4 regions of the Lactiplantibacillus argentoratensis genome follow, and region 4 is predicted to be linked to each of the others. Evidence: predicted binding sites of a transcription regulator. Region 4 holds the regulator's gene; each other region holds the start of a gene.

Region 1 (7,425 bases), 680 kb from region 4:
GCAATTGGTTGTGGCCCAAGTAGTACAGTGGCGTATAGAAACCAGAATAGAACAGGAAAGTTTCCAAAAAGACGTTCGCAACTTTTTGCTTCAATGGATCTTCGTCGATGTTATCGTAAAGCTTGTAGATCCATTGGGCTTTTGCTTGCAAGAATTCTTCACTGTCACTCCAGTCAAAAATTTCATTAATTTCGTCCGGCGTATTCAATGTTTCAAAAATTGTTGAATAACTCTTTGCATGAACGGATTCCATGAACTGGATGTTATTCAATACGGCCGTTTCATGTGAAGTTAAGACGTTGCGGCGAAGTGCTTGCAGACCGTCTTGTGATTGTAACGTATCCAGCAGCGTCAAACCGCCGAAAACGTGTCCCACGACCCACCGGTGATCATCATCTAATTCACGCCAGTCTGCCATGTCGTTGGAAACTGGAATCCGGGTGTCTAACCAAAATTGTTCGGTTAACTTTTCCCAAGTACTTTTATCAATTGCATCTGAAACTCGATCCCAGTTAATTGCCTTATAGTTGCCATTACTGAGCAGTTTTTGGTAGTAAGCCAAGTCTGTTGCCATTTGTTATCCTCCTAGAGATCTAAGATACTAAATTACGCAGCTTTCACATTCGTTAACACCGACTTCGCCATCGTCGTCCGTAAAGGTCCGAATATAATAAATCGATTTGATCCCTTTGCGGTAGGCGTAGTTCCGTAAAATGTTTAAGTCCCGCGTGGTCATCTTATCAGTGCGACCATCTTTCCATTCGTATAAGCCAGCTGGAATAGTTGACCGCATGAAGAGGGTCAAGCTCATTCCTTGGTCAACGTGTTGTTGAGCAGCCGCATAGACATCGATAACTTTACGCATATCAGTATCGTATGCTGACTTATAATAGTTAATTGTATCATTAGATAGGTAAGGAGCGGGATAATAAATCTTACCAATTTTCTTTTCTTGTCGTTCTTCGACCCGGTTGATGATTGGGTGTAGGCTGGCAGTCGTATCGTTGATGTACGAGATTGACCCATTTGGGGCGACAGCCATCCGGTTTTGATGATAGAGACCATCACGCATAACGGATTCTTTGAGGGCTTCCCAATCAGCTTTGGTTGGAATGAAGATACCGTCAAACAGTGCAGCGGTCTTGTCATATTTTGGTTGCCAATCTTGGGTGGTGTACTTGTCAAAGTAAGAACCATCGGCATACTTGGATTTTTCAAAGTTAACGAAGGTTTCGTGACGTTCACGCGCAATTTCGTTAGAAGCTTTTAAGGTCCAGTAGTTTAAGAGTAAGAAGTAGATATTGGTAAAGTCAACGGCTTCTTTACTGCCGTATTCCATCTGATTCTTCGCGAAAAAGGCATGGAGCCCCATGGCACCTAACCCAATAGTATGGGCTTGACGGTTCCCTTTTTGGATGGAAGGAACGACGTCGACGTTAGAGTGGTCAGTAACAAAAGTTAACGCGCGCACCATGGCTTCAACAGAATGTCCAAAGTCTGGAGAGGTCATTAAGTTAACAATGTTAGTCGAACCAAGGTTACAACTAATATCAGTTCCCAACTTCTCATACTGTTGTTGGTCATCAATTAATGATGGGGTTTGCACTTGCATCACTTCTGAGCACAAGTTACTCATCACGATTTTACCGTCGATAGGATTTTCGCGGTTCGCGGTATCAATGTTGACGACGTATGGGTAGCCAGATTCTTGTTGTAACTTGCTGATTTCATTTTCAAGGTCACGCGCCTTGATCTTAGTTTTACGGATGTTCGGGTTCTTGACCATATTGTCGTATTCTTTGGTGATATCGACATATGAGAACGGTACCCCGTATTCGCGTTCAACGCCGTAAGGGCTGAAGAGATACATATCAGCGTCAGCCTTGATCAACTCGTAAAACTTGTCGGGTACGGTGACACCGAGTGAAAGCGTCTTGAGCCGAATCTTTTCGTCGGCGTTTTCCTTCTTAGCAGAAAGAAAGGCAATAATATCTGGATGAAAGACACTAAGGTAAACGACCCCGGCACCTTGACGTTGACCTAATTGGTTAGAGTAGGAGAAACTGTCTTCTAATAATTTCATGACGGGTACGACCCCACTAGCAGCGCCATCGATATGCTTGATTGGATCACCGGCACCCCGTAAGTTGCTGAGGTTAATACCGACCCCGCCACCGATCCGAGAAAGTTGTAACGCGGAGTTAATCGTCCGGCCGATTGAGTTCATATCATCGGTCGATTGAATCAAGAAGCAAGAAATCAATTCACCACGCCGGGCCCGGCCAGCATTGAGAAAACTGGGGGTGGCTGGTTGATAACGTTGGTGAACGATTTCGTCGGCCAGGTCCATCGCCAAGTCTTCATTACCATCAGCAAAGTAGAGGGCGTTCATTGCCACACGGTCAATAAAGTTTTCCAAGTAATAGTCGCCATCATCCGTCTTTAAGGCGTATTGGGCATAAAATTTGTAAGCCGCCATAAACGTCTTGAAGTGGAAGTCTTGCGACCGCAAGTAATCGTAAAGTTTTTCGATAAAGCTAAAATCATACTTATCAATGGCAGGGGTTTCCAAATAGTCGTGTTCACGTAGGTAGTCAAAGCGCGCCTTAAGACTATCAAATTTCATCGTGTTCGGTTCAACATTTTGTTCAAGGAAAGCGGCAAGTGCCTCCTGATCCTTGTTGAGCGGAATCTGATTGTTAACGGGAATATTGATCTCATTATTTAAGTCGTAATACGTGACGTCTTTTAAATCTTTTAAGGTCATAAGGAATCCTCTTTCTATCAGTATAATTGTGGCTGGCAAAATCGACGACCCACAATCAGTAGGTTGATGATTGTGGGTCGTTTATCATATTTTAAAGGGTAAACCAGCTATGTAACCACGCAAAAAAGCGTGAACAAACTAAACAGCTAATTGTTTTAAAGCATCAGGACGGAAGCCGGCAATGCTGTCTTCGCCATTGATTTCAACGACCGGAACAGCATGGAAACCTTGACTCTTCAGGTAATCGACGTATTCAGGATTCGTATTGATGTTCTTCTCTTCAAAGGCAATATTGTGCGCCGTGAGGAACTTCTTAGTCATCTTGCATTGCATGCAGTTGTTTTTAGTAAATACAGTAACTTTTTTCATTTTTCATCATCCTAACTCGTTTTTCTGATAAATTTAGTATACAACATGTGGTGAAAAAAACAATCAAAAAACACAACATCTAGGGTGTGGTAAAAATCACAAGCCCTAGATGTTGTGTTAGTGTCAGCTTTTAACCGACTAAAAAGTTTTTTAAATTATTTGTGGTTCACTCGCTGAATCAGTTATCATAGATATAGACCAGAAATTTAGAGGAAAATAAATATGACCAACTATTATTATACACACAATCCGGATATTGTGCATGATGAAAAGCAATGGAATTTTGAAATTTTTAATCACTCGTTTAAATTTACGACGGACAACGGTGTCTTCTCCAAGCGTACCGTGGATTACGGCTCACGAACACTACTTGCAGCGTTTGATCCAACTGATTTGCCAGCGGGCCCAATGCTAGATTTGGGAACCGGATATGGTCCCATTGGGATGGCGCTCGCGTATCAATCACCCGAACGAACGGTTGATATGGTCGATGTGAACGAGTTAGCGCTAAGCTTAGCGCGTAAAAATGTTGCTTTGAATCAAATTACGAATACTAATATTTTTACGTCTGATGTCTATCAACAAGTCACCGCGACTAATTACGCGGCGATTGTCACCAACCCACCGGTGCGCGCAGGTAAGGCAGTGGTGGATGCGATGTTAACGGGGGCCGTTTCACGGCTAGTCGTTGGTGGAACACTCACCGTCGTTTTACAGAAAAAGCAGGGCGCACCATCTGCGAAGAAATTGATGCAAACGACCTTTGGTAATTGTCAGGTGATTAAGAAGGACAAAGGGTATTACATCCTACAAAGTGTAAAGGAGGGATAGTCGTGACGGAACCAACAGCGGAAGACTGGATGCAAGAAGCATTACATGAAGCGCGGATGGCCTACTTAATTGGCGAAGTGCCGATTGGGGCCGTGATCGTTCACCAGGGTGAAATTATTGGCCGTGGTCACAATTTACGGGAGCATGGTCAGGATGCAACGATGCACGCGGAAATTATTGCGATTCAGGAAGCTTGCGAATATTTGCATAGTTGGCGATTAGCCGATTGTCAGCTATATGTCACCTTGGAACCATGTTTGATGTGTAGTGGGGCTATTATTAATGCACGGCTACCTGAACTCTACTTTGGTGCCCGTGATCCCAAGGCTGGCGCCGTTCGTAGTTTGTATCAGGTGATGGATGATACCCGGTTAAATCATCAAGTAACGGTTCATGAACGCATCTTGGCACGTCCGGCCGGCGAGATGTTGGAAAACTTCTTCCGTGGGATTCGTAAACGGAAAAAGGCGGCTAAAAAAGCACGACGTGAAGCTGCTGAAAAAAATTAGGCCGATGGCTGGTAATTGTGGCGCAAATCATGTATTATAGTATTTGCCGCAAGGCCAAAAGGCAAGGGTGGATTTACGAATCGTGTCAGGTCCGGAAGGAAGCAGCACTAAGTTTGCTTCATCTTGTGCCTTTTGTTTTTATGAAATGTAACAGCTCTTAGCCATTCGGTTGAGAGCTTTTTATTTAAATTAAATATTGAGTGCTAGTTTTGAACGTGCTGATAGGTTGGTTTATTTTTATTTACCTATTATTATAGTAGTAATACGTTATTTGGGTGATGCTTTTCAGGCTGATAGTTAAAGCCACTGCTTGTTGAAGGAATAACCAAACGCCTAACAAAGGTGGTTAAAGGCCTGGGCATCGACTCGTTGGCAAGTGCGCTTAGATGCTTAATTTGCATAACTGACACTGATCGTTAGTGGAAGCAGCACAACCAGGAAGCTAACTGTTCAGGACGTTTAAACAATGGCTTATAATAAATAATGATAACCAAAGTATGACTGATGTAAGAAAGGAAGAATCGCATGTATCGGGCACTATATCGGGTTTGGCGTCCCCAACGCTTTGATGAGATTGTCGGGCAACAGATGATTACCCAGACACTAAAAAATGCCATTATGACCCACCAGACGAGTCATGCGTATCTGTTTACCGGTCCCCGGGGAACTGGGAAAACGTCGGCAGCAAAGATTTTTGCCAAGGCAATTAACTGTCACCATCTTGTTGATGGGGAACCTTGCAATGAATGTGAGACTTGTACGGCGATTACCAAGGGGCAACTAAATGATGTCATCGAAATTGATGCGGCTTCTAATAATGGCGTGGAAGAGATTCGTGATATTCGGGACAAAGCGAAGTATGCTCCAACGCAAGCGGACTATAAAGTCTACATTATTGATGAAGTTCATATGTTATCGACTGGCGCGTTTAATGCGTTGCTCAAAACGCTAGAAGAACCCCCGGCTAACGTTATATTTATCTTAGCGACAACGGAGCCCCATAAGATTCCATTAACGATTATTTCACGGACGCAACGGTTTGATTTTCGGCGGATTACAGCTAAGGATAGCTACGATCGGATGGTGTACATCCTCAATGAGAAGGATGTGACCTATGATGAAAAAGCGCTACGCGTCATTGCAGCGGCTGCTGAAGGTGGAATGCGGGATGCTTTAAGTATTCTGGATCAAGTAATTTCGTTTGGAGATAACACGGTTACGTTGGATGATGCGTTAATGGTGACGGGAAGTGTGACCAAGCAGTTGCTGGCTAACTATGTCAGTGAGGTCACCGACCATGATACGAAGCCGGCACTAGAGACGATGCGACAAATCTTACAAGAAGGTAAAGATGCGAACCGTTTCATTGAAGATTTGATCAGTTATACGCGTGACGTGTTACTCTATCAACAGGCCCCTGAAATGGTCGATAGTGTGGCGATGGGCGAGGATGATCAACAATTTGAAGCATTTGCCAAGCAAATCGATGCTGAAGTCCTGTACCAAATGGTCAAGACGTTGAACGATATTCAACAACAAATGCGGTTCACGACGCACCCCGACGTTTATTTAGAAGTGTTGACGGTCAAGCTAGCTCAGTTGGATGGTCAGGCGGCCGTTCAACCGGTAGCTGCGGCAACGGTCAATCCTGAAGATCCCACTGTGCATAAACTGGCACAACAAGTTGAACAGTTGCAAAGCGAGGTCAAAACGTTACGTTCTCAAGGTGGTAGTGTCACTAAACCCGCACCGGCTAAGCCGCGGTCGAGTAATGGCCCGGTTGTTAAGAAGGTTAATGTCAGTCAGATTTATCCTATTCTGGGAGCGGCAACGAAGAATGATCTCATTAAGGTGCGCGATGTTTGGACTGATTTGATGAACATTTTGAGTGTGACGCAGCGGGCCCTAATGCACGTGGCCCAACCAGTTGCGGCCAGTTCAGAGGGTGTTGTGGTTGCGTTTGACTATGCGTTTGTTTATCAAAAAGCGATTGATGACCAGACCTTGATCGATGCACTCGGAAATGGTTTGGATCGGCTGATGGGACAGGCACCCAAGATTGTCTGTGTGCCTAAAGAACAGTGGCCACAAATTCGTAAGGATTATTTGGCCACTCACCAGCCAGGAGGTGCAACATCAGAGCAACAAGCACCGGCCAAAGAACCGGTCGTTGAAGAAGCTAAGAATATGTTCGGTGATTTAGTTGAAGTACAGCCGGACTAAAGACGAAAGGAACTGATAATTATGATGCGTGGAATGGGCAATATGCAAAGTATGATGAAACAAATGAAGAAGATGCAGGCGCAAATGACAGCCGAACAAGCGGCTTTAAATGAACAAACCTTCACGGGTGCGGCGCCAGACGACATGGTTAAAGTCACTTTTACTGGTGATAAGAAGATGAAGGATATTACGATTAACCCTGATGCTGTTGATCCTGATGATGTGGATATGTTACAGGACTTAGTCGTCGCTGCGGTGAACGACGCGTTGACTAAGGTCGATGAACAGACACAAAGTACGATGGGAAAATATACTAAGGGATTACAGTAAAAACGAGGTAAGTACATGCAGTATCCAGAACCAATTGCTAAGTTGATTGATAGTTATATGAAGTTGCCCGGCATTGGTGGCAAGACTGCGACACGGCTGGCGTTTTATACAATTGATATGAACGGTGATGACGTCACCGAGTTCGCTAAGTCGCTGATTGCGGCCAAACGGGACCTGCATTTTTGTAGTATTTGCGGTAATATCACCGAAGATGATCCGTGTGTGATTTGTAAGGATAAGTCGCGTGATCAAAGCACCGTTCTGGTTGTTGAAGAGGCCAAGGATGTCATGGCAATGGAAAAGATTAAGGAATACAACGGGCTGTATCACGTCTTACATGGGGTATTGTCACCCATTGATGGCAAAGGTCCGGAAGATATCAACATTGCCAGTTTA
Region 2 (7,425 bases), 990 kb from region 4:
GTGAAGCCAATCAGTGAACCCGTAAAGCCCCACATATTGACATTCATCAAGCCGGTCAAGAAGCCACCAACTGCCGCCCCAATGCTGGCAGTCACAAAGGCCCGACCATACTTCAAGTTGATCCCGTACATGGCTGGTTCGGTAACACCACAGAAGGCTGAGATCGTTGCTGGCCAAGCAAGTTCTTGAATGTTAGCCAGCTTTGACTTTAAGGCGATTGCGAATACTGCGCCCCCCTGGGCAACCATCGTCGCTGAAACAATCGCGTTCAAGTAACTGTGACCCGTCGTTGCAATATCGTTGGCCACAATCGGAATAACCGCCCAGTGCAACCCGAAGATCACCAATACTTGATAGAAGCCACCAATGATTAAGCCAGAAATCGCAGGGCTCAAATTGTAGACCCACACAATAATATTTGCCAATCCAGTTGAAAGCACGGTAATAATTGGACCAAGGAATAATAGAATCGCACCGGAAACAATCACAACTTCAAATAATGGCACAAAAATCATTCGTAATACCGTTGGAATCACCCGTTTTAACCATGGTTCCAACTTACTTGCTAACCAGGCCCCCGCAATCATCGGGAAAATTGAATACGTATACGAGGCAACGTGTACCGGCAAGCCAAAGAAGTTCGCGTTGATACCCATTCCTAAAAGCGTACCCGTCGCTTTACCACTCGCCATCGTTACAATAGCTGGATAAGTCAGCACCCCACCGATAATTCCCATGATTACCGGATCTGCCCCTAACTTTTTACCAGCCGTGAAACCGACGAAGATTGGCAGGAAGTAAAATACCGAGTCGCCCATCGCATTAATAATCACGTACGTTGGTGCGGTCGGGCTAACTATATTAAACGTGGTAAGTAACGCAAGAATTCCTTTTAAAATACCAGAGGCTGCTAATAATCCAATGACGGGAATCATTGAACCCGTGATAACACCAATTAAATTACTGATACCCCATTTAACTTTGCCCCACGGCGTCGTTGGCCGCTGAGCTGCTGCGGCAGTCTCAGCAACAGCTTTAGCCGTCTCCGAATCGTTTGAAAATTCTGGCCCGATTTGTTTGATAACTGCATCATAGACATCCGTGACAGCAGGACCAATCACGACCTGATATTGGCCGCCCGCTTTTGCTACGTCGATGACTCCTTTTAAGTCCCGCACGACGTCATCATTGGCTTTACTTTCATCTTTCAAATAAAAACGTAAGCGGGTAATGCAGTGAATCAAACTACTAATATTCCCGGCACCACCAACATTAGCCACGATGTCCGCGGCTAACTGATCATATTTGCCCGCTTTTGGTAATCGATTCTGCCGCTTAGCATTATATGTGTTGGCGTTCAGACGGCCCGTAGCTGTCACGTCACCGGCAGCTTTTGCCCCCGTAACGACGTCCAACGATTCTAATTTATCACTAGTGTTAGTCACTGCTAAAATCACTGTGGTCTGACGATTAGCGGCTTGAATAGCAGCTAAATCCATGGTGGCAATCACGTCACCCGCCTGAACATCATCGCCCGCGGCCACTTTGACCGTGAACGGGGCACCCTTTAAGTCGACCGTGTCGATTCCGAGATGCACTAATACTTCCAAATGATCATCAGGCGTTGTGAACCCAATCGCGTGTTTCGTCTCAGCCACCATCGTGACCTGACCACTGACTGGGGCAACAACTTCCCCACTTGAAGGTTGAACGCCAAAGCCCAGTCCCATCATACCGGCTGAAAAGACCGGGTCTTTAACCTTATTTAACGCAATAACGTCCCCATTGACCGGCGACAAAATTGTTACTGTTTGTGCCTTTGCCATACCCATTCCTCCATTCTTAACCTAACAACAGTGCAACCGCTTGATAGGGTTGCATCGTCAATTGTGCTGTGACATTAACATCTTGATAATTGGAAAGTAACACCTGTGCACCGACCATTTCTTCCGGAAGTGTCACCGTTGTTGACTGACCATAAAAATTATTAAGCACTAATAACTTTTGTTGGTGATATGTTCGCCAATAGCCGAAGACTTGCGGATCATCTAAGCGCCACGATTGATAACCACCATCCGCGACGATCGGCATCGTTTTTCTTAGCTTAATGAGCCGTTGATAATAGTCAAAAATCTCGCCACTAGCCAATTCATGGGCCACGTTAATCGTCGCCTGATTAGTCGGTGTCAACCACGGTTTACCAGTAGTGAAACCAGCCTTGGCACTATCATCCCATTGCATCGGCGTCCGCGAGTTATCGCGCGCCTTGGTCTTAACGATTGTAAACGCATCGTGATGACTGTACCCACTACGAATTAAAGCCCGATAAGCATTTAATGCCTCAATGTCCACGTAATCAGCCATATTGTCATAGTCCGGATCAGTCATGCCGAGTTCCTCACCCATATAGATAAACGGGGTCCCACGCAAGAGGTGAATGACCGTCGCCAGCATTTCAGCGGACTTGACACGATAACGACCGGCGTCACCAAAGCGATTCAGCGCTCGTGGCTGATCATGATTATTCCAAAACAACGCCTGCCAGCCACCACCAGCTGCCATTCCACTGGCCCAACTATCTAATAATTGCTTCAATCGTGGGAAGTCGAAGGCCATTCGGGACCACTTCCGTCCATCAACATAATCCGTCTTCAAATGATGGAAATTAAAGACCATTGAGAGTTCGTGATTAGCCGGATTAGTATAACCAACACTGTTCGCAACGGTTGTTGAAGACATCTCTCCCACTGTGACGCTATCTACATTCTGGCCGAAACTTGCCGCGTTCAATTCCTTTAAATAATCATGAACAACGGGGGTGTCAGTATACAACGTCTTGCTAGGGACTCCCTTAGGTGCGTCCACCAACTTCTCAGCCTTACCGGTAACATTGATGACATCGAAACGAAAGCCCTGCACGCCCTTTTGCCGCCAGAAGTTGACAACGGCGGCACACGCTTGTCGTACGGCCGGATTATGCCAATCCAAATCGGCCTGCGTCGGATCATATAAATGTAAATAGTACAAACCAGTATCACCAAACGGCGCCCAGGCCGGACCACCAAATTTAGATTCCCAATTGGTCGGTAGACTACCATCAGCCTTGGGAGGACGGAGATAGTAAAACTTCTGATACTTCTCATCACCCGCCAAAGCCTTTTGAAACCATTCGTGTTCAGTTGAAGTATGATTAAGAACCATATCCAACATGACCCCGATACCATTTGCCTTCAGCTTTGCAACGAGTTCTTCAAAATCAGCCATCGTGCCAAACATGGGGTCAATATGGTAGTAATCTGCAATATCGTAACCGTTATCATTTTGTGGTGAGACAAAAAACGGGTTAAACCAAATCATGTCAATATTCAACTTTTTGAGGTAGTCGATCTTTTCAATAACACCCCGTAAATCACCGACGCCATCGCCATTGCTGTCGTAAAACGACTTCGGATAAATCTGATAAATCACTTGTTCTGATAATTTCATGCGCTATCCCTCTCATGCCACATCTTATTTCTTAGTTCGCCGAGCAAAATCGCGGAAACTAAAGCGGTCCGCCCGGTGTCGTGATTCCGTATACTGGAACGCTCGCGCATCCGTGAGGCTCGTCACGCTTCGAACAACTGCCACATAGGCGCCCTTACTAATAGCGAGGTGTTCGCGATCCTCATCAGTTGCCGGCGCCATCGTAATTTCCTTCGTCGCGTAACCGATCGTCAACCCAAGCTGATTTTCAAAATACGCGTACAGTGAGTCTTCCGCCGCTTGCTTGGGAACTTTCGGAACGACCGATTTCAAAATATAATCCTTATCAATAATAGCTGGTTCGCCATCGATCACTCGGACTCGTTTGATGGCCGTCACTGGCGCTTCCGTCAATTCGGTACCAAGTGACGTAAAGTCAGCAACCGGTAACGTTGCATCCGGTTGATAGTCATAAACAATATTTTGCGTCTTAATGTGTAATTTTTCGGCTAACTCTTTATAACTCACAATGCCAGAAACTGGAAATTCATACTGTCGATGCTCAATCACAATGGACCCTTTACCACGAATTTTTTGAATATAGCCATCCTCAGCCAATGTCGCTAATGCTTTGCGCCCAGTCTCACGTGAAATCCCATATAGCTCACAAAGTTGATGTTCACTCGGCAAATAACTCCCGATCGGGTAAACCTCCGCATCAATTTTCTGGAGCAAATCTTGATAAACTAAGGCCGCTTTATTCACGGCAACCACCCCTTTGTTATCGTTTTCATTTATGAATATAGACTTGTTTAGACAAGTTGTCAATATTTAAGTAATAACCCAATTAAATTTGTAGATTATACCAGCCAGATCAAGTCTAGACATGTCTAGAGTTTACAAAATTCGAGCTTATATTTCAGTATTCAATAACTACTTCATAATAAGTGCCAGCATCTATACAGTATTGGTTTAACTAGCAGGATAGTCCGCACCATAATAAAAAATCGACATTCGCAGAGCGCTAACAGCAATCTCCAACCAATGTCGATTCTATATCTGATGATTTCATTAATATTACTATTTTCGCAATAAATCTTTCGCTTTCATTGTTGCTACTTCTTTTTTCATTTTTCTCCTTCGGTTCACGAGTGCATCTATCCAGATACCATTCAGCACGGCTTCGCCAACTAACAATACGGTTACTATTGATAATAAAGAGACCTCTTTTGTAAAAACAATGTAAATAATAAAGCCTAAAAAGCCAGCTCCCGGAATTGCCCCAAACCACCTTGGTAAGTATCGATCTAACATATAGAGCACTGCAACGACCAACATACCAAGCAGAATTCCTTTAAAATCACTCATGTTGTTCCTCCCTAAAGTCAGTAATAATCTGTTTTGCTACCTCTAACGATAATTTCTCATCGATTACCAATTTCATAACCTTCGTTTCAAACGTATTTGCACCGTTGTCCTCAATAAAGTTAATTTTTTGAATAATCGTGTTTAACCGCATTCGCACGGTTGGATAACTCACTTGATAAATCTTAGCGAGTTGTTTTAGAGAACCTGAGGCAATAACCAATTGTTTAACAAATTCCTGATCCTCACGTTCTAAATTCACAAACCAGTCCATAGCATCCCTCTTTTTTAATATTGTTTATTAAACTTTAACATTATTTATTATAATGTCAATAAAAAAGCTTATATTTGATAACTGATACAATCCGGAGCTATTCAAATAAAGACGAGTACTCTAATCCAAAAGAATTACAGTACTCGCCTTATTTAGAATATTAACGCTACTAGTCTCAGTAAATTTATTAGCTGACCTTTAGTGATTCAATCCAAATGCCTGATTATCACTAGCATCCGCGCTAGCTGCGTCACTGGCTGCTTGTTCTTCAGCCATCAACCGAGCGCGTTCATGTTTGTTATACCAAGGTGAAACAGTGAAAGCCAAGACATCATTCATCAGATAAACGGAACTATTGATGAACATCGCTAGCGTCGCCGAACCTTGACGGAATGAGATAAACCAGAGTACCATTTGTGCTAAACCAGAGGCAATCCACCAGAAATACTGGTTGTTGTAACGGAGGAAGCAAATCACGCCGGCCGTTAAACAAATTGCAAAACTAATGGCATCGATCCATGGCCGGGGATCATCAGTTAAGGCACCGATAAGATAGCCGGAGATGGCATAAACAACTAAAGTTGCGACAATTGCGACGACCCACGTCTTACCCGTAAACTTCCGAATCTTCGAAACCATGTTGACGTTCCAATTTGCACTTAATAGTACTGGAATATCAAGCGTTACGACGTAGGCTAATTGTTCCCCAATGCTTAAATAGTTCTTAGCTGAAAAACCAACGACGATGAAGCAAGCGGCGGAGATGACGCCTAATAAGCCATTGACCGACTTAGCCGCATTAATAGCTAACACACAAAGAACACCCAAAGTGGTCCCAATAAATGTTAAAATAGACAATGCTGTAATTGACGCACTTACTAACGTCATTACTTGACATCCTAGGCTAAAATAGAATAGATAGTAGTTTTGTTGTGGCCAACCTTTTAGTTGGTGTGATAAGAATTTAAAATAATTACTCAAAATCATGCTCCTCTTTCCGTTTTCATATGCGGTTGTAGGTGTCTAGTTGGCCAACCAGTCACGTCACACCACTACATGTAGTGTTTTCTTTTGAAACAACACAATATATTGTATCATTATCTTGGCCGATGAAAAGGGTAAAATTCCAAGTTTATATTGAATTGTTTACAATTAATCCAACTGCGCCCCGGCAATTTGGTATTTTTGGCGTGCTGATTTTTTTATATTTTTTTGGCTTCGGCCTACTGATAGCGTTGTCAATATCAGGTCAAAACAATGCGTTTTGTCGCAATACAATGCTTGCAGTATACTGGAGAGGAACAAACTTTTAGCATCACAATATAATTAATTTTTTTGGAGGAAACTCATGATTACGCTTAAATCAGATCGCGAAATCAAAGGGATGCAAGCTGCCGGTGACATAATGGTTGGCCTGTTTCACGCCCTTGAAGATTACATCAAGCCCGGAATTACGACTTGGGATGTTGACCACTTCGCCTACGAATACATCGTTGCACACGACGCTACCCCTGGCGAACTCAACTTTGAAGGTTATAAGTACTCAACTTGTGTCAGCGTCAATGACATGATTTGTCACGGCTGTCCTAGTAAAGATATCTTGGTCAAAGATGGAGACTTATTAAAAGTTGATACCGTTATTAACTACCATGGCTACCTTAGTGACTCTTGTCACGCCTTTGTTGCTGGTACACCATCACCCGAAGTTAAAAAACTCATGGAAGTGACCCATAAAGCACTATACCTCGGTATTGACCAAGCCGTTGTCGGCAACCGAATTGGTGATATCGGCTGGGCTATTCAGAATTACGCTGAAAACGAAATGGGTTACGGCGTTGTACGCGAATACATTGGTCATGGTATTGGACCGACGATGCACGAAAAGCCTGACGTTCCACATTATGGCGAGGCTGGTCACGGCACCCGTCTAAAAGCTGGTATGACCATTACCATCGAACCAATGGTCAACATTGGCGACTGGCGTTCTGGCGAAACTGCCGATGACGGTTGGACTGTTCGCACTTTAGATGGCAGTCTTAGCTGCCAATACGAGCACACCCTTGTCGTTACCGATGACGGTCCTAAGATTTTATCATCATTCGATAATGATTTTGATGCTAAATACTTATGGAATAAGTAATATCATTTAAATTATAATCACGAACAATCCCACCCTAGTTTAGTCACTTGCTAATCAGGGTGGGATTGTTTTAGTTATTATTAACAGCACGTTCACTGATATTGCCAGAATAAAACTAGTTATATGCGTCTTGATTCTAATACATGAAAAACTGATATTGGATAAATTTTAACACCTTTAT
Region 3 (7,425 bases), 1.2 Mb from region 4:
ACTAGCCAGATCATAACCGGGAAACAGGACATTGAATTCTTCACCACCGGTGCGATACAGCTTGACCTTCTCGTCATTGGCGGCCAAGACCGTTGTGACCGTGGCGGCAACTTCTTGCAAAACGCGGTCCCCTGCAAGGTGCCCGTACGTGTCATTAACGTGCTTAAAGTGATCAATATCGAACATCATCATCGATAAGTTGAGATTGTTCTTGGCACTATCATCGAATAAATATTTGATATGTTCCGTGTAAGCGGCAAAGTTCTCAGTCTCAGTCAAAGCGTCGTGACTCGCAAACTGGGCCAACCGTAATTTAATCTCACTATCTTGGGTCAGCATATTAACGTAGGCGTACAATAATCCTGCAAAAATCATTAAGTAGCCATATTCTTGTAAAGTATTGTCCCAATCCAGCGAATATTTAAGCTTGATCAGGCCCCACAAGATTCCGCCGTAAAAAGCGACCGCGCCATAGTAATATAGCCAAGGATACCGATGCTTAGGTACCCACAGCCGTAGATAATTCATGCTCCAGAAAAATAGCACGAACACGACGGCGTAACTCCACGATTCCCAGTAAAAAATCGACTGGTCGAAAACCATATACACTATGACCACAGGTAACAATGAATAATACGGCATTCGAATATTCAAAAAAAACGAGCAGAACACGACGGCAATCAAGTGAAAGTTAACAAACTCCCAACTATCTGCTTTACCGACGACCGACAGTTGCATGACAAACACAAAGACCAACATGTAAATCACACCGTGCCAAGCATTGACGGTATCATCGTCAATGTTAATGTGACAGGCATGAAACCACGTCGTAATCCAATTAAAGAGGACCCAGTAAAGTGTTAGAACACCTAATATAAAGAAAATACTCGTTACGAACGGCGAAATTCGCCAATTAGACCATGTCATCGTAAGGATCCTTTCTCAGCATCCGCCGTTGACCAATTGCCGACCATCATCGACTAACCGCGGTTTCCCATAATAGTAACCCTGGTGCCATTCAATACCTTGTTGTTCGGCCATCTTTTGATCACCCTGGTCTTCGACACCTTCCAGAATAAATTCCAGATGGTAAGACTGAGCAATATCACGCCAAAATGCTAATTCATGAGGAATGCGCTCCGCTTGCCCACTCATCCGTAAGTTTTGCATCGCAAACTTGATTTGATCAACAAACGGTAGTGCGTGGCGAATATTCTCAAACGTGTTCGTGCCCGTCCCCACGTCATCAATGCTTAATTTAATATCATGTTGGTGGAAAAAGAGACTATATTTTTGAATCTCGTTTAATGAAGGACATTCTGTCAACTCAATCGTCAGCGCGGCCGGATTCAACCTTTTTTTAGGTAAATGATCGTCCCTAACATCAGGTCGTCCTCAGCTTGTTGCCGGTTTAAATTAAGGGCTAACACCTGATTAGTCGCTTTCGTCTGCAATTGACTAGCAAGTTGTTCTAATAATTCAGCTTGTTTATCTAATGATAATTCAGTGAACGACTTCGGAACGGCCCAGTGACCATTCATCTCTTTACGTAACAGTAATTCATAACCAAAAACAGCTCGATGGCTGTGATCAACTTGGGGTTGAACAAAAAAACGATACATTCATGAAGCCTCGCTTTTAATGATTTCTTTACGTCAATATAAATTGACAACTCCTGTAAAGTATAACCGCTTTTAACTAAAATATCGAGACATAGTTAGAGACTTTAATTAAAAAAATTATTAAGGGTTATATGTAACCGTTATATTGACCGTAACAAAAAAAGAACGTCGTGACGACCTCGTCATAACGCTCTTTTTACCAGTCTTAATTTCACTTAACCAACTTATCCCAGATGACGACTTTACCAGCTGTTAGCGACTTAGGAACGTCGATAATACGTTGATTGGAACTCCCCCGAAATTGTAGCGAGAGATCCATCTTATCTTGTAAAAAGCGCCCATCTACCAAGATATCAATTAATGATAGCATCTTCAGTTTATCCTCAGAGTCTTGTTGCAATTCTTCCCAAGTATAACCTGACCACGACCAAATATCCTTCGTGTTTCCAAATTCGGAGCGAATGCGTTCACAAATCCGAATGCCGACTTGAGTATTTAGAAACGGTTCACCACCTAGCAACGTCAACCCTTGCACATAATCTTGCCCAAGGTCTTCAATAATCTGATCTTCCAATTCTTGTGAATACGGTTGTCCATAATGAAAATTTTGTGCCGCCACATTATAACAGCCTGGACAGTGGAATGGGCAGCCGCTCAAGTACAAGCTACAGCGGACCCCTTCCCCATCAACAAAGTTAAATGCCTTATAATCAGCAACATATTGTTCACTTAAGTCCTCTGCCAGCCATTCTTTGGGCATCGGATTGTTTGGTCCTTTCGTAGCGCGCGGCATTCTTAATCATCTCCGGAGACATATTTTTAGCACGGGACGCGATTTCAACGTGGCGACCATGTACCATTGGTCGTTGTTGTGGGTTACCTAGATACCCACACGTCCGCTTAACAACATCACAGTATTTAGGGTCGTGATTGCCACATTCTGGACAGACGAACCCACGGGCAGTGGCCTTGAACTCACCCTTAAACCCACACTTAAAACACTGGTCGATCGACGTATTCGTTCCCAAATAGCCGACATGATCATAGGCCCAGTCCCAGACGGCCTCCAAGGCTTTAGGATTCTGAGTCAAATTAGGATATTCACAATAATGAATAAAGCCGCCTGACGCATATTGTGGAAAACGTTCCTCCAAAGTTAATTTATCGAAGGGCGTCGGGTGCTTACGGACATCATAATGAAAACTATTCGTGTAATATTCCTTATCCGTAATATCTGCGATCCGGCCAAACTTCGCAATATCGTCACGACAGAACGTATCCGTCAACGATTCAGCCGGCGTTGAATACAGACTATAATGATAGCCACTTTCAGCCGCCCACTGCGCACACTTATCCCGTAACGCTTTCACCACGGTCTCCGCAAAAGCTAACGCGTGCTCGTCTTGTTCCCAGTTCGGACCAAAGAAGGTCGTGCAGACTTCATAAATTCCAATGTATCCCAGTGAAATAGTCGCCCGCTGATTTTTGAAGAGCTCATCGACATTACCACCTGCTGGTAGCCGCTTGCCAAACGCCCCATACATGTATAAGAGTGGTGCATTTTCCGGCTTAGCTTCCTTCGTTCGTTCGATACGGTACGCGAGTGCTTCATGACAAGTCGCCATCCGTTCCTCGAAGATTTCCCAGAACAACTGTTGGTCCCCATGTGCGGCTAACGCGATTCGTGGCAGGTTGACTGTCACCACGCCCAAATTCATCCGGCCCGAGTTTACCTCGACACCATTTTCATCACGCCAACCTTGTAAGAAGGACCGGCACCCCATCGGCGTCTTAAAACTCCCCGTTAATTCCTTGATCTTGTCATACATTAAAAGGTCGGGATACATCCGCTTGGTCGAACACTCAATCGCGAGCATTTTAATATCATAATTGGGATCATTCGGACTTAAATTTAACCCCCGCTTCATCGTGAAGATCAATTTAGGAAAAATCGCAGTTCGGTGCTCCTTACCGAGTCCCTTGATTCGAATCTGGAGAATCGCCTTTTGAATTTCTCGTTCAATCCAACTAGTTCCTAGACCAAAATTGACCGTGGTAAACGGCGTCTGGCCCTGTGACGAATATAACGTATTGATTTCATACTCAAGGGCTTGCATCGCGTCATAGATATCTTTTTTAGTTTTGGCTTTCGCATAAGCTTCCCGCTGATCAGCAGGGACCCACTTTTTCGCATCAGTCATATGTTTTTGATAGTTGATTGCCGCATAGGGAGCCAATAATTGGTCGACCCGGTTAGCGGAACAGCCACCATACTGTAATGAAGCCACGTTGGCAATGATCTGCGCCATTTGCGCTGTGGCCGTTTGAATCGACCGGGGTGAGGCAACTTCGGCGTTCCCAATCTTATACCCATTTTTGAACATGCCGTCAAAATCAATCAAGCAACAGTTCGTTTCAGGCGTGACTGGTGAATAATCGAGATCATGCCAATGGATATCGCCACGCAGATGCGCCTTAGCCACAACATCTGGTAGCATCTTCAAGCCCATGGCGCGACTTGCAGCACCGGCTTCTAAGTCGCGTTGCGTGTTAAAAATCGTACTATCCTTATTTGCATTTTCATGCACAACGCTGGCATCGCGCTCAAACAACTTTTCAATCCGTCCTTGAACATTAGTTGCTGCCGCAAACCGCTGCTGTTCAGCTTCAAAGTAATCCTGATATGCCTTAGCTGCCGCGGTCAGGCCTTGCGCATTCAAAATCTGCATCATGGTACTACGTAGCTCCCGAGTATCAATGTTGTCAGCATCTTGATACTGGGCAACAAGGGCCTGCTTGACGACCCGTACCTCGTCATCAGTCGCTAACAACCGTCGTAAGACAAAGTCAATTTTATACGGATGAAATTTCGTTTGTGCGCCACCCCGCTTTGTGACGGTCAGTGGCCGTAATTGGTCTAATATATCGTTAGTTGTCGTTGTTAGCATCTTAATTCCCCACTTTTCAAAGTCATTGATTGAATACAATTGATAGTGCGTTCTGTTTGAATCAACACTATATATAGTAGCTCATTTCCATTAACTTGCCCATTGCCAAAATTAACTGTCACCTTCAGTTGTGTACACCAAATCGCTTTAATCGTCCGGTTAGTGCGTCTTTGGAATATTTAAAAAATATTTTTTATACTGTTTTTTATCTAATATCAGAATATTTAATCAATCTCGTTAACTACCGAACCAACCTTGATACGGCTTGCTTTCAATATTTTTCACACGCCATAAACCGAATTTTAATTCGTTAAAAATTAAGCTGAACACAACCAAGTTGTTGTAAACTGATTAACTTATGACTATTTTGTTTAACTCATGCGGCGGATTCGCTATAATGAAATTAAGTCCTCATTGAGGGATGTGGACATTGGAGGAGAGAATAATTATGCAAAAAAGCAGGGGAATAATCGTTGGCTTGTTGTTGACAGGGCTACTGACAGGATGCCATTCTGCCACTGACACACAAACGCCCACCGTTCAACCAGCAACATCAAAAGTCAGCGCCGTTCGCTCAGTCACGACTCGGGATTTCTTAGGTCGCTGGGTCAGCGCTAGACCAGCAATGAGTCTGTACCTCAGTACCAATCATCAAGTTGCTTGGTTCCGACGCGGACATACGCCCATTCGTAGTCGCGCAACGTTAACGTTAAGTGATACACGTGCCACGTTCACAATCGATCACAATGTTGCAAAACTGACCCTCAACGACGCTAATCAAATGACCATGAATTATCAAGGGACTAATATCGCACTGATTAAAGATCCAAATTGGCAGCCTGAACACAACCAGGTTCCCACCACAACTAATGACGCCTTAAAGGCGGGCACCTTAACGCCAACATTTAAATTGTCGTACTAATTGAAGGCCACACCACATTTGCACGTTGACTTGTGTGAGTGTGGTGTGTTTTTTAGGGCCTGACAACTAGCGAACGGCTTGCTTCTGTCAACCGTGCTCTCTATAATTAAATTAATATGACTAATCAATGGAGGAACATCAAATGATTCGACCAATTGTGCATGATCCCGCCGCGCTTAGTGTCCCTGCTGACTTAGCAACCCCTGCAGACACTCAAGTCTTGACTGATTTACTGGATACCCTCGCCGCACACACCGATAATTGCGTTGGAATGGCCGCGAATATGATTGGGGTCAACAAACAAATTATTGTCGTGCAACTCGGTCCCTTTGCAATTGCAATGATCAATCCGAAGATCATTGATCATCACGGCACTTACGAGACTAAGGAAGGCTGCCTGTCCTTACCTGGTGAACGTCCGACTAGCCGCTATCACCAAATCACGGTGAAATATAAAGATCAACACTTTAAACCGCAACAACAACGATTCAACGACTTCACAGCACAAATTATTCAACACGAATTAGATCACTGTGCAGGGAAACTGATTTAATTGTGCCTACTTCTAACTGAGCGGGAATAAATGTTCAGTTTGCTGAACTCGTTGACATTTATGAAAGATAGGACTGGTTTTATGACAACTTTAGCTTATAATGGCGAGACAGCAATTCCTGCACTCGCTCAGCAGCGTCGACACCAAGCTCATCACGCGCTCGGTACCGACATTGATTTGACCCTTTTTGGTAGTGATAGTGACCAGTACCTACAAGCTGCTTGCGATCTTATCGACCAATATGAAGACCGCTTGACTGTCAACCGGACTGTTTCTGAGGTCATGGCAATCAACCAGGCGGCGGGCCAACACCCCGTTCAAGTGAGCGCCGCCACCTATACACTCGTTCGGCAAGCTGTCGAACTCAGTCGACAACATTTTGGTTTCAATGCGTTGATTGGTCCGCTCGTGAAACTCTGGCACATTGGTTTTACTAACGCGCACGTCCCTGAACAGTCTGCAATTAACGAACGATTGGCCTTGATCGACCCCGAAGCCGTCATTTGTAATGACGCTGATTTCAGTGTGCTTCTCAAGGTCACGGGAATGGAGCTGGATCTAGGCGCAATTGCCAAGGGCTACATTGCCGACCGCATTCAAGATTACTGGGAAGCATTTGGACAGCGGGCCGGAATGATCAACCTAGGTGGTAATCTGTTAATGGTGGGGACGTCCCCACTTCATCCGGATGGGCAATGGCGCGTTGGTATCCAAGATCCCACCACTGACCGCGGTAACGCGATTGCCAGCGTTACGATTGGTCCCTGCTCGGCCGTGACCAGCGGTATTTACGAGCGGCACCTTGAATTTAACGGCCAGTCCTACCACCACATCTTAGATTCGCAAACGGGTTATCCCCGACAAAACGACCTTGAAAGTGTCACCGTTTTCTCGAAAGCTTCCATTGATGGTGAAATCGAAACGACGCGGCTCTTCTTTGCGGGCCAACCGATTCCCGATTGGGCAACTCAGCGACCCGATATTTACGGCGCCATTTTTGTGACTAAACAACGTGAGCTTCAAATCGTTGGCTTATCACCTGAACAAGTTACCTTACTCGATGACCGGTTTACAATAATTTAGACCACAAAATAAGCCAGGTCCTCCAAGAAATTAACTTCTTAAAGGACCTAGCTTATTTTATGGCCCACTTACAGGCTAGCATTTAATTTGCAGTTGACTTTAGATGTGGTACGTTCGACATTAAAACCATTTTAATCAAGCACAGCTAAATGGCAAAAATATAGCCGTTTTAGTTAAAATAACACGACCTAATCCGCTGGTAGCTCAGCCTCTAAGCGATCAATAATCGCACGGACATCATCCGTTGTCTTCGTCTGCATTAATTCATTGCGCAATTCGGCCGCATGACGCATACCG
Region 4 (7,425 bases):
ATGGCCAATGTCTTAGCTCAGATGGAAATCGCCGGCATTACGGTCGACAGCAGTCGACTTAAAGCCATGGGCAGTCAGTTTACAGAACGGTTGAGTGAAATTGAACAGACGATTTATCAAGAAGCCGGTGAAGAGTTCAATATTAATTCACCTAAGCAACTAGGTCACATCTTGTTTGAAGAAATGAAATTACCCGTAATCAAGAAGACCAAGACAGGGTATTCTACCGCCGTAGACGTTCTAGAAAAGTTAGCACCGGAAGCACCAATCGTCGCTAATATTTTACAATATCGTCAGATTTCGAAGATTCAATCGACCTACGTTGTCGGTTTGTTAGATGCCATTCATTCTGCTGATCAAAAAGTGCATACGCGCTACTTGCAAACGTTGACCCAAACCGGCCGATTGTCGTCCGTTGATCCAAACTTACAAAACATTCCGGTGCGCTTGGAAGAAGGACGTAAGATTCGACAAGCCTTTGTTCCTAGTCATGAAGGTTGGCAGATTTTCTCGTCTGATTATTCGCAAATCGAATTACGGGTTCTCGCGCATATTACTGATGATGAAAATATGCAGGCCGCTTTTAAAGCGGGTGATGATATTCATGCCGCAACGGCCATGCGCATCTTTCATTTGAACTCAGCTGAAGAGGTGACGCCAAATATTCGACGGCAAGCCAAGGCGGTTAACTTTGGAATCGTCTATGGAATTAGTGATTACGGCTTGTCACAAAATATCGGCATTACGCGTAAACAGGCTCGCAGCTTTATTGACGCTTACTTCAAAGAATATCCGGGTGTCAAAAAGTATATGGATGAAATTGTCCAAACGGCGAAAAAACAAGGTTATGTGGAAACCATTTCACATCGACGCCGGTACTTGCCAGATATTAATTCCAAGAGCTTCAACCAACGCTCATTCGCTGAACGGACAGCCATGAATACCCCCATCCAAGGGAGTGCGGCTGATATTATCAAGATTGCGATGATTAAGATGCAAGATAAGTTACAGGCTGCGGGTTTGAAAGCAACCATGCTGTTACAAGTTCATGATGAATTGATTTTTGAAGCGCCAAAAGAAGAAATTCCAGTTTTAGAAAAATTAGTGCCAAGCGTGATGGATTCCGCCGTACAGTTAGCCGTACCGTTAAAGGTTGAGAGCCACTACGGTGATACTTGGTACGATGCAAAATAGGGGGAACCACCATGCCTGAATTACCTGAAGTTGAAACTGTTCGTCGCGGCTTAAATCGTCTGGTTAGTGGGGCAACGATTGCTAGTATCGAGGTTTTTTGGCCGAAAATTATTAATAATGATGTCGATAGTTTCAAACAGCGTTTAGCCAACCAAACGATCCAGACCATTGATCGGCGGGGGAAGTATTTATTGTTTCGCTTTAGCAATGGTCTGACGATGGTGTCGCATTTGCGGATGGAAGGCAAGTATAATGTTGTACCGCGTGGTGAAGATCAAGGTAAACACACGCACGTGATCTTCCATCTGACCGATGATCGTGATTTGTTGTACAACGATACGCGTAAGTTCGGGCGAATGACGCTCGTGCCGACCGGTGAAGAAGGCACGGTGGCGGGATTGCGGACAATTGGCCCGGAACCCGTTGCTGAACAGTTAACACTGGCTTATATGACGGCTACTTTTGGCAAGTCGAAAAAGATGATCAAGCCACTATTGTTGGATCAAAGTAAGATTGCGGGCATTGGGAATATTTACGCGGACGAAACGCTATGGATGAGTAAGATTCATCCAATGCGGCCTGCTAATTCGCTAACTACTGATGAGATTGCTACATTGCGCCAAAACATTATTGATGAAATGGCGATGGCAATTAAAGGTCACGGCACCACTGTTCATTCATTTTCAACGGCATTTGGTGAGGCCGGTCAGTTTCAAAATCACTTACACGTCTATGGTCGTGAAGGGGAACCTTGCGAACGGTGTGGCACAATTATTGAGAAAATCAAAGTGGCACAGCGAGGGACCCATTTTTGCCCGTTAGAACAACGGTTGTAGGTGATCAAGATGACAAAGTTGATTGGATTGACTGGTGGCATTGCCACTGGTAAGTCGACTGTTTCTAAGCTGCTGGCAACTAAGTTACCAATCGTTGATGCGGATAAAATCGCGTGGCAGGTTGAAGGGCCAGGCCAACCGACGACCCAAAAAATTGTGGCGCACTTTGGTCAGCAAGCAGTGCTGGCAGACGGGCGGCTGAATCGGTCATGGCTTGGCCAGTTGGTTTTTAACGATGCTCAAGCTTTACAAGCCTTAACTGCAATTACACGGTTACCGATTCAGTACGCGATGTTCGAAGCGATTGTCGCGGCGAACCAGCAACAGCCAGACGCAATTATTTTAGATGTGCCGTTGTTATTTGAAAGTGGCTGGCAACACGTTTGTGATCAAGTGTTGGTTGTGACGGCACCACCAGCCGTAGTATTGCAGCGGTTGATGGCGCGTAACCACTTATCGCAACAGGCGGCTCAGGCACGAATTGACAGCCAAATGCCACTTGCACAGAAGGTCGCAAGGGCTGACGTTGTCATTGATAACGGGGCCAACATTGATAAAACTAAAGCAGCCGTGTTAAAATGGCTGAAAACTATTACTAAATAAAGAAAAACTGATTGTTAGTTGTTACAAGGGGTGAGAAGTCTATGCAATGTCCACATTGTCATCATAATGGCTCCCGCGTGGTTGACAGTCGACCAACTGATGATGGTCGCGTGATTCGACGGCGCCGGGAATGCGAAAACTGTGGATTCCGGTTCACAACATTTGAACGGGTCGAAGCCACGCCATTATTAGTCATTAAGAAAAATGGTGCCCGCGAAGAATTCAATCGTGAAAAAGTCTTGCGCGGAATTATTCGCTCGGCCGAGAAACGACCCGTTAGCATGGAAACCATGACGGGCGTCGTTGATGATGTTGAAAATAAGGTCCGGTCACTGGGCGAAAATGAAATTTCAAGCCAAGTTATCGGCGAGTATGTCATGGAGCAATTGGCAGATATTGACGAAATTTCGTACATTCGTTTTGCCAGTGTTTACCGGCAATTCAAGGATATGCACGTCTTCTTGAATGAACTCCAAGATATGATGGAGCGTGATAAGGTCAAACTGGCAAAACCGTCAGCGAAGACGACCCACGCACCTAAACGAAAAAAAGATTAGTGAAAAAGAATGGTGAACAACATGCCAAATGATGAACCCTTAACACCCAAAACTGGGTTAGTGGTCCCGCAAGCACCAGCGCTCAGTGCGGCGCAACAAGCTGTATTGGCGGAATTATACTTGCCACTGATGGGGCCATTGGCATATAGCTTGTACGCGGCGTTACGTAGCTTACAGAGTAGCGAGAATGAGCTGAGCAATCGACGCAGTCACGCGGAACTGCTTGGCATCCTAAATGTGGACTTGCCGACGGTGTTAGCGGCTCGGCGTAAACTTGAAGCAACTGGCTTGTTGCGCAGCTATTATCAACAAGATGAATTGGGTGCCATGTACATTTATCAATTACAAGCACCATTACTGGCGTTACAATTCTTTGCGGATGATCTATTGAGTGTCCTATTGTTAGATACGGTCGGTGAGTTACGTTATCAACAACTTGCTGGCGATTTTGCAGCACAGCCGATTGACTTGACGGCTGCCAAAGACGTGACGGCAAATATCTTAGATGTGTTTCACGTTGATAGTCAAAAAGTTACGACGCCACCTCTTTCAGTGCAAAAGGTGCGCGCCCAATTGGCGGCCAATGAACCGGCCGAGGATCACTCGCCCGTGCTCAGTGACGATGACTTTGACTGGCAACTGTTGGGGCAAATTTTGAAGCAGAACTATGTTGATCTCAAACAGGTTGCGAGTTCACGGCAACTGATCATTACGGAAAGTCGGGTCTACGGCATCAGTGAGATTGAGATGGCTAAGTTAATCAGTGAAGTGGCTAGTTTAACAACGGGTCAGTTTGATGAAAATCAATTGAAATTATTGATTGCGCGGCGCTATGAACGGCCCGCAGTTTCGAGTCAGCAGGTCGCTACGGAAGCAACGGTTGCAACGACGACCACTAAGGATAACAAGGCTTCAGCACAGCTCTCAACGGCTGAGCAGCAACTCGTGACGTATGCTAAGCAGACAGCGCCGTATGACTTTTTATCAGCTTTGAAGCAGGAGAAACATGGTTTTGTGACGAGCGGTGAGAACCGGCTAGTTCATGATTTAATTGGTCGGGGGGTATTACCCAATGCCGTCATCAACATGGTGATCTACTACTTATTGCAAAATCGGGAGTTAGCTGCCCTTAATCGTAATTTGCTAGAAACAGTCGCCAATGATTGGCAACAACACGGCATTACGACGCCGGAAGCGGCTTTGATGTATTTGAAGCAACGTAAACAGCCGAAATCAACACCAACACGGCGCAAGAACAATCGACCGACGCGTAAGGAGATTATGCCAAAGTGGGCCCAACAACAGCAACAGACTGAGAGTGGTAAGCAACCAGCTCGGACCGGTAAACAAATTACTGCTGCCCAACGCAAACAGCTTGCTGATCGACTAGCAAAGCTTGAGACAAATTCGGAAAAGGAGGACTAAAACATGGAGAATATCTCAGAAACACTCCGGACGTTAATGAATCGGAAAAACTTGAATCATCGGTATGAGGCGTTAATGACAGCTGTGTACCAAGATCCAGATGTTCGCCAGTTTTTAGCTGCTCATCAAAACGAATTATCTTCGGATGCGCTAGAACGTTCAGCAGCTAAATTATATGAATTTTGTGAAGAGAAACGTAAAATTGCGCGGCACGAGCCAACTCAAGCACCTGGGTATCAGCCGACATTAGTGATGAGTAATCACTTGATTGACATTGCTTATCAGCCAACACCACAAATGCAAGAACAGCAAGCTGCTCACGCATTGCAACAGCGGGTTCGATCAATCAGCATGCCGAAAAACATTCAGTCGGCGGATTTAAAGACGTATGATCAAGATGGTGACCGGGCGACAGCATTAATGGCAGCACTTGATTTTATTGATGCCTATACACAAGCGCCCAAGCGTTTTCACCGGGGCTTATATCTCTACGGCTCATTTGGTGTCGGTAAAACTTATTTACTCGGTGGGATGGCGAACGCGTTGGCAGCTAAGGGTTTCAATACGACCTTGATTCATTTTCCGAGTTTTGCGGTCGAGATGAAGCGCTCGATTAGTAACAATACGTCGGCAGATAAGGTCGATGCGATTAAACGGGCACCGATTCTCATGATTGATGATATCGGTGCGGATGCTTCGTCGACTTGGATTCGGGACGATGTGCTCGGGGTTATTCTGGAGTATCGAATGCAGGAGGAACTGCCAACTTGTTTCTCGTCTAATTTTTCGATGCAAGAATTGCAAGATGGTTATTTGACGCTCTCACAAAAGGGTGATGAAGAACCAGTCAAAGCGCAGCGAATCATGCAACGGGTACGTTACCTTGCGAGTGAGATTGAGATGGTCGGTCGTAATCGACGACTCAATCCTGATGCTTAAAATCAAGAGTTGACTTTTAGTTTAAAAGTGGTTTAATGAAAACAGATGCAAAAGACACGCTTTGTTTACTATGGATTGCAGAGACCAAGACCTTGTTCTGGAAGTCTTGGACCGGGTTTACGAAGATACCACTTTTGTGAACATGCTCAATTGAGCCGGAACGCTTCCGTTATTAGCGCTAATGAGTCAGTGTCTTTGATGACACTGAAAAATCGGGTGGAACCACGTCAATGACGTCCCTAATGCTAGTTCAGTCTGGCATTAGGGACTTTTTTGTCGTCCCGGCGCGGTGTTTTGGTGAGTGGGTAAATTTTAAGGAGAGTGTCAAGTATATGGCAAGTATTAATGTTAAGTTCCCAGATGGTGCTGAAAAGCAATTTGATGCCGGCGTAACGACGGAAGAAATTGCAAAGTCAATTAGTCCTTCATTGGCTAAACGGTCGGTTGCTGGTAAGTTCAACGATCAGATCGTGGACTACCGCCAACCACTGACAACCGATGGTAGTATCGAAATTATCGCTGCTGATAGTGAAGACGGCCTCAATGTTTTACGGCAAACGGCTGCCCAAGTATTAGCTAACGCGGTTAAGCAATTATTCCCTAACATTCATTTTGGGAGTGGTGAAGGGAATGCCAACGGTTTCTTCTTTGATACCGACAATCCTGACGAAGATGGTAAACAAGTCAGTGAAGATGATTTGGAAGCCATCAGTGATAAGATGGCTGCAATTATCAAACAAGATTTACCAATCGAACGCGAAGTCTTATCAAAGGCTGACGCTTTAGCTTTAGTTGGTGACAACCCTTACCAACAAGACTTAGTTAACGAACGTGCCGCTGCCAACAATGATCAAGTCGTTGTTTACAAGCAAGGGGACTTCGTTGATTTATCTGACGGGGCCCAATTAGCTTCAACGGGGAAAGTCAAGGTCTTCAAGTTATTATCCGTTGCCGGTGCATACTGGCAAGGTAAGTCCAGCAATCCAATGTTACAACGGATCTACGGGACGGCCTTCTTAAAGCAAAAAGACTTAGATGCTGATCTCAAGCGGCGTCAAGAAGCCCGCGAACGTGATCACCGGGTCATTGGTAACGAATTAGACTTATTCTTCGTTGATCCTAAGGTTGGAAATGGCTTGCCTTACTGGATGCCAAATGGTGCAACGATTCGTCGCCAAATCGAACGTTACATTATCGACAAGGAAGTTGCAAATGGCTACCAACATGTATACACGCCAGTTTTAGCTAACTTGGACGTTTACAAGCAATCTGGTCACTGGGACCACTACCGTGAGGACATGTTCCCACCAATGGACATGGGTGACGGCGAACAATTGGAATTACGGCCGATGAACTGCCCATCACATATCCAGATTTACAACCATCACATTCGCTCATACCGTGAATTACCATTGCGGATCGCTGAACTCGGCATGATGCACCGTTACGAAAAGTCTGGCGCCTTAACTGGATTATCACGGGTTCGTGAAATGACTTTGAACGATGGTCATACCTTCGTTGCGTTGGATCAAATTGAAGAAGAATTCAAAAAGATCTTGAGTTTGATGGTTGAAGTATACGAAGACTTTGACATTTCTGATTACCGGTTCCGTTTGAGCTACCGTGATCCTGAAAACAAGGAAAAGTACTTCGATGATGACGCTATGTGGGAACGCAGTCAAAAGATGTTGAAGTCCGCTATGGATGATATGGGCTTGGATTACTTCGAAGCTGAAGGTGAAGCTGCTTTCTATGGTCCTAAGTTGGATGTTCAAACTAAGACGGCCCTTGGTGGTGAAGAAACCTTATCAACTATCCAATTGGACTTCTTGTTACCAGAACGCTTTGACTTGAAGTACGTTGGTGCTGAT

The links. Region 4 encodes NrdR, which represses ribonucleotide reductase genes. Its sites were predicted from a motif close to ACACNATATATNGTGT; they were not measured.
Region 1: V7R88_RS02550 (redoxin NrdH) is a predicted target of NrdR. The motif match lies at 3,207-3,222, and genes of this name have one in related genera.
Region 2: pnuC (nicotinamide riboside transporter PnuC) is a predicted target of NrdR. The motif match lies at 6,184-6,199, and genes of this name have one in related genera.
Region 3: nrdD (anaerobic ribonucleoside-triphosphate reductase) is a predicted target of NrdR. The motif match lies at 4,635-4,650, and genes of this name have one in related genera.

Annotation. Positions count from the first base shown of each region.
Region 1 is NZ_CP147647.1:547,784-555,208, forward strand. Features, by position in the region: gene nrdF (class 1b ribonucleoside-diphosphate reductase subunit beta) at 1-574, opposite strand, end outside; gene nrdE (class 1b ribonucleoside-diphosphate reductase subunit alpha) at 602-2,767, opposite strand; gene V7R88_RS02550 (redoxin NrdH) at 2,906-3,136, opposite strand; gene V7R88_RS02555 (class I SAM-dependent methyltransferase) at 3,359-3,967, shown strand; gene tadA (tRNA adenosine(34) deaminase TadA) at 3,970-4,476, shown strand; RNA gene ffs (signal recognition particle sRNA small type) at 4,530-4,616, shown strand; gene dnaX (DNA polymerase III subunit gamma/tau) at 5,002-6,699, shown strand; gene V7R88_RS02575 (YbaB/EbfC family nucleoid-associated protein) at 6,721-7,029, shown strand; gene recR (recombination mediator RecR) at 7,045-7,425, shown strand, end outside.
Region 2 is NZ_CP147647.1:236,875-244,299, reverse strand. Features, by position in the region: gene V7R88_RS01095 (glucose PTS transporter subunit IIA) at 1-1,826, opposite strand, end outside; gene treC (alpha,alpha-phosphotrehalase) at 1,843-3,486, opposite strand; gene treR (trehalose operon repressor) at 3,511-4,230, opposite strand; gene V7R88_RS01080 (hypothetical protein) at 4,546-4,833, opposite strand; gene V7R88_RS01075 (DUF2089 family protein) at 4,826-5,104, opposite strand; gene pnuC (nicotinamide riboside transporter PnuC) at 5,303-6,091, opposite strand; gene map (type I methionyl aminopeptidase) at 6,453-7,244, shown strand.
Region 3 is NZ_CP147647.1:2,453,996-2,461,420, forward strand. Features, by position in the region: gene V7R88_RS11800 (GGDEF domain-containing protein) at 1-927, opposite strand, end outside; partial or broken gene V7R88_RS11805 (EAL domain-containing protein) at 943-1,622, opposite strand; gene nrdG (anaerobic ribonucleoside-triphosphate reductase activating protein) at 1,834-2,382, opposite strand; gene nrdD (anaerobic ribonucleoside-triphosphate reductase) at 2,348-4,570, opposite strand; gene V7R88_RS11820 (lipoprotein) at 5,019-5,492, shown strand; gene V7R88_RS11825 (peptide deformylase) at 5,635-6,045, shown strand; gene V7R88_RS11830 (FAD:protein FMN transferase) at 6,127-7,128, shown strand; gene V7R88_RS11835 (tRNA dihydrouridine synthase) at 7,317-7,425, opposite strand, start outside.
Region 4 is NZ_CP147647.1:1,225,910-1,233,334, forward strand. Features, by position in the region: gene polA (DNA polymerase I) at 1-1,194, shown strand, start outside; gene mutM (bifunctional DNA-formamidopyrimidine glycosylase/DNA-(apurinic or apyrimidinic site) lyase) at 1,206-2,030, shown strand; gene coaE (dephospho-CoA kinase) at 2,040-2,633, shown strand; gene nrdR (transcriptional regulator NrdR) at 2,675-3,190, shown strand; gene V7R88_RS05675 (replication initiation and membrane attachment family protein) at 3,212-4,615, shown strand; gene dnaI (primosomal protein DnaI) at 4,619-5,554, shown strand; gene thrS (threonine--tRNA ligase) at 5,887-7,425, shown strand, end outside.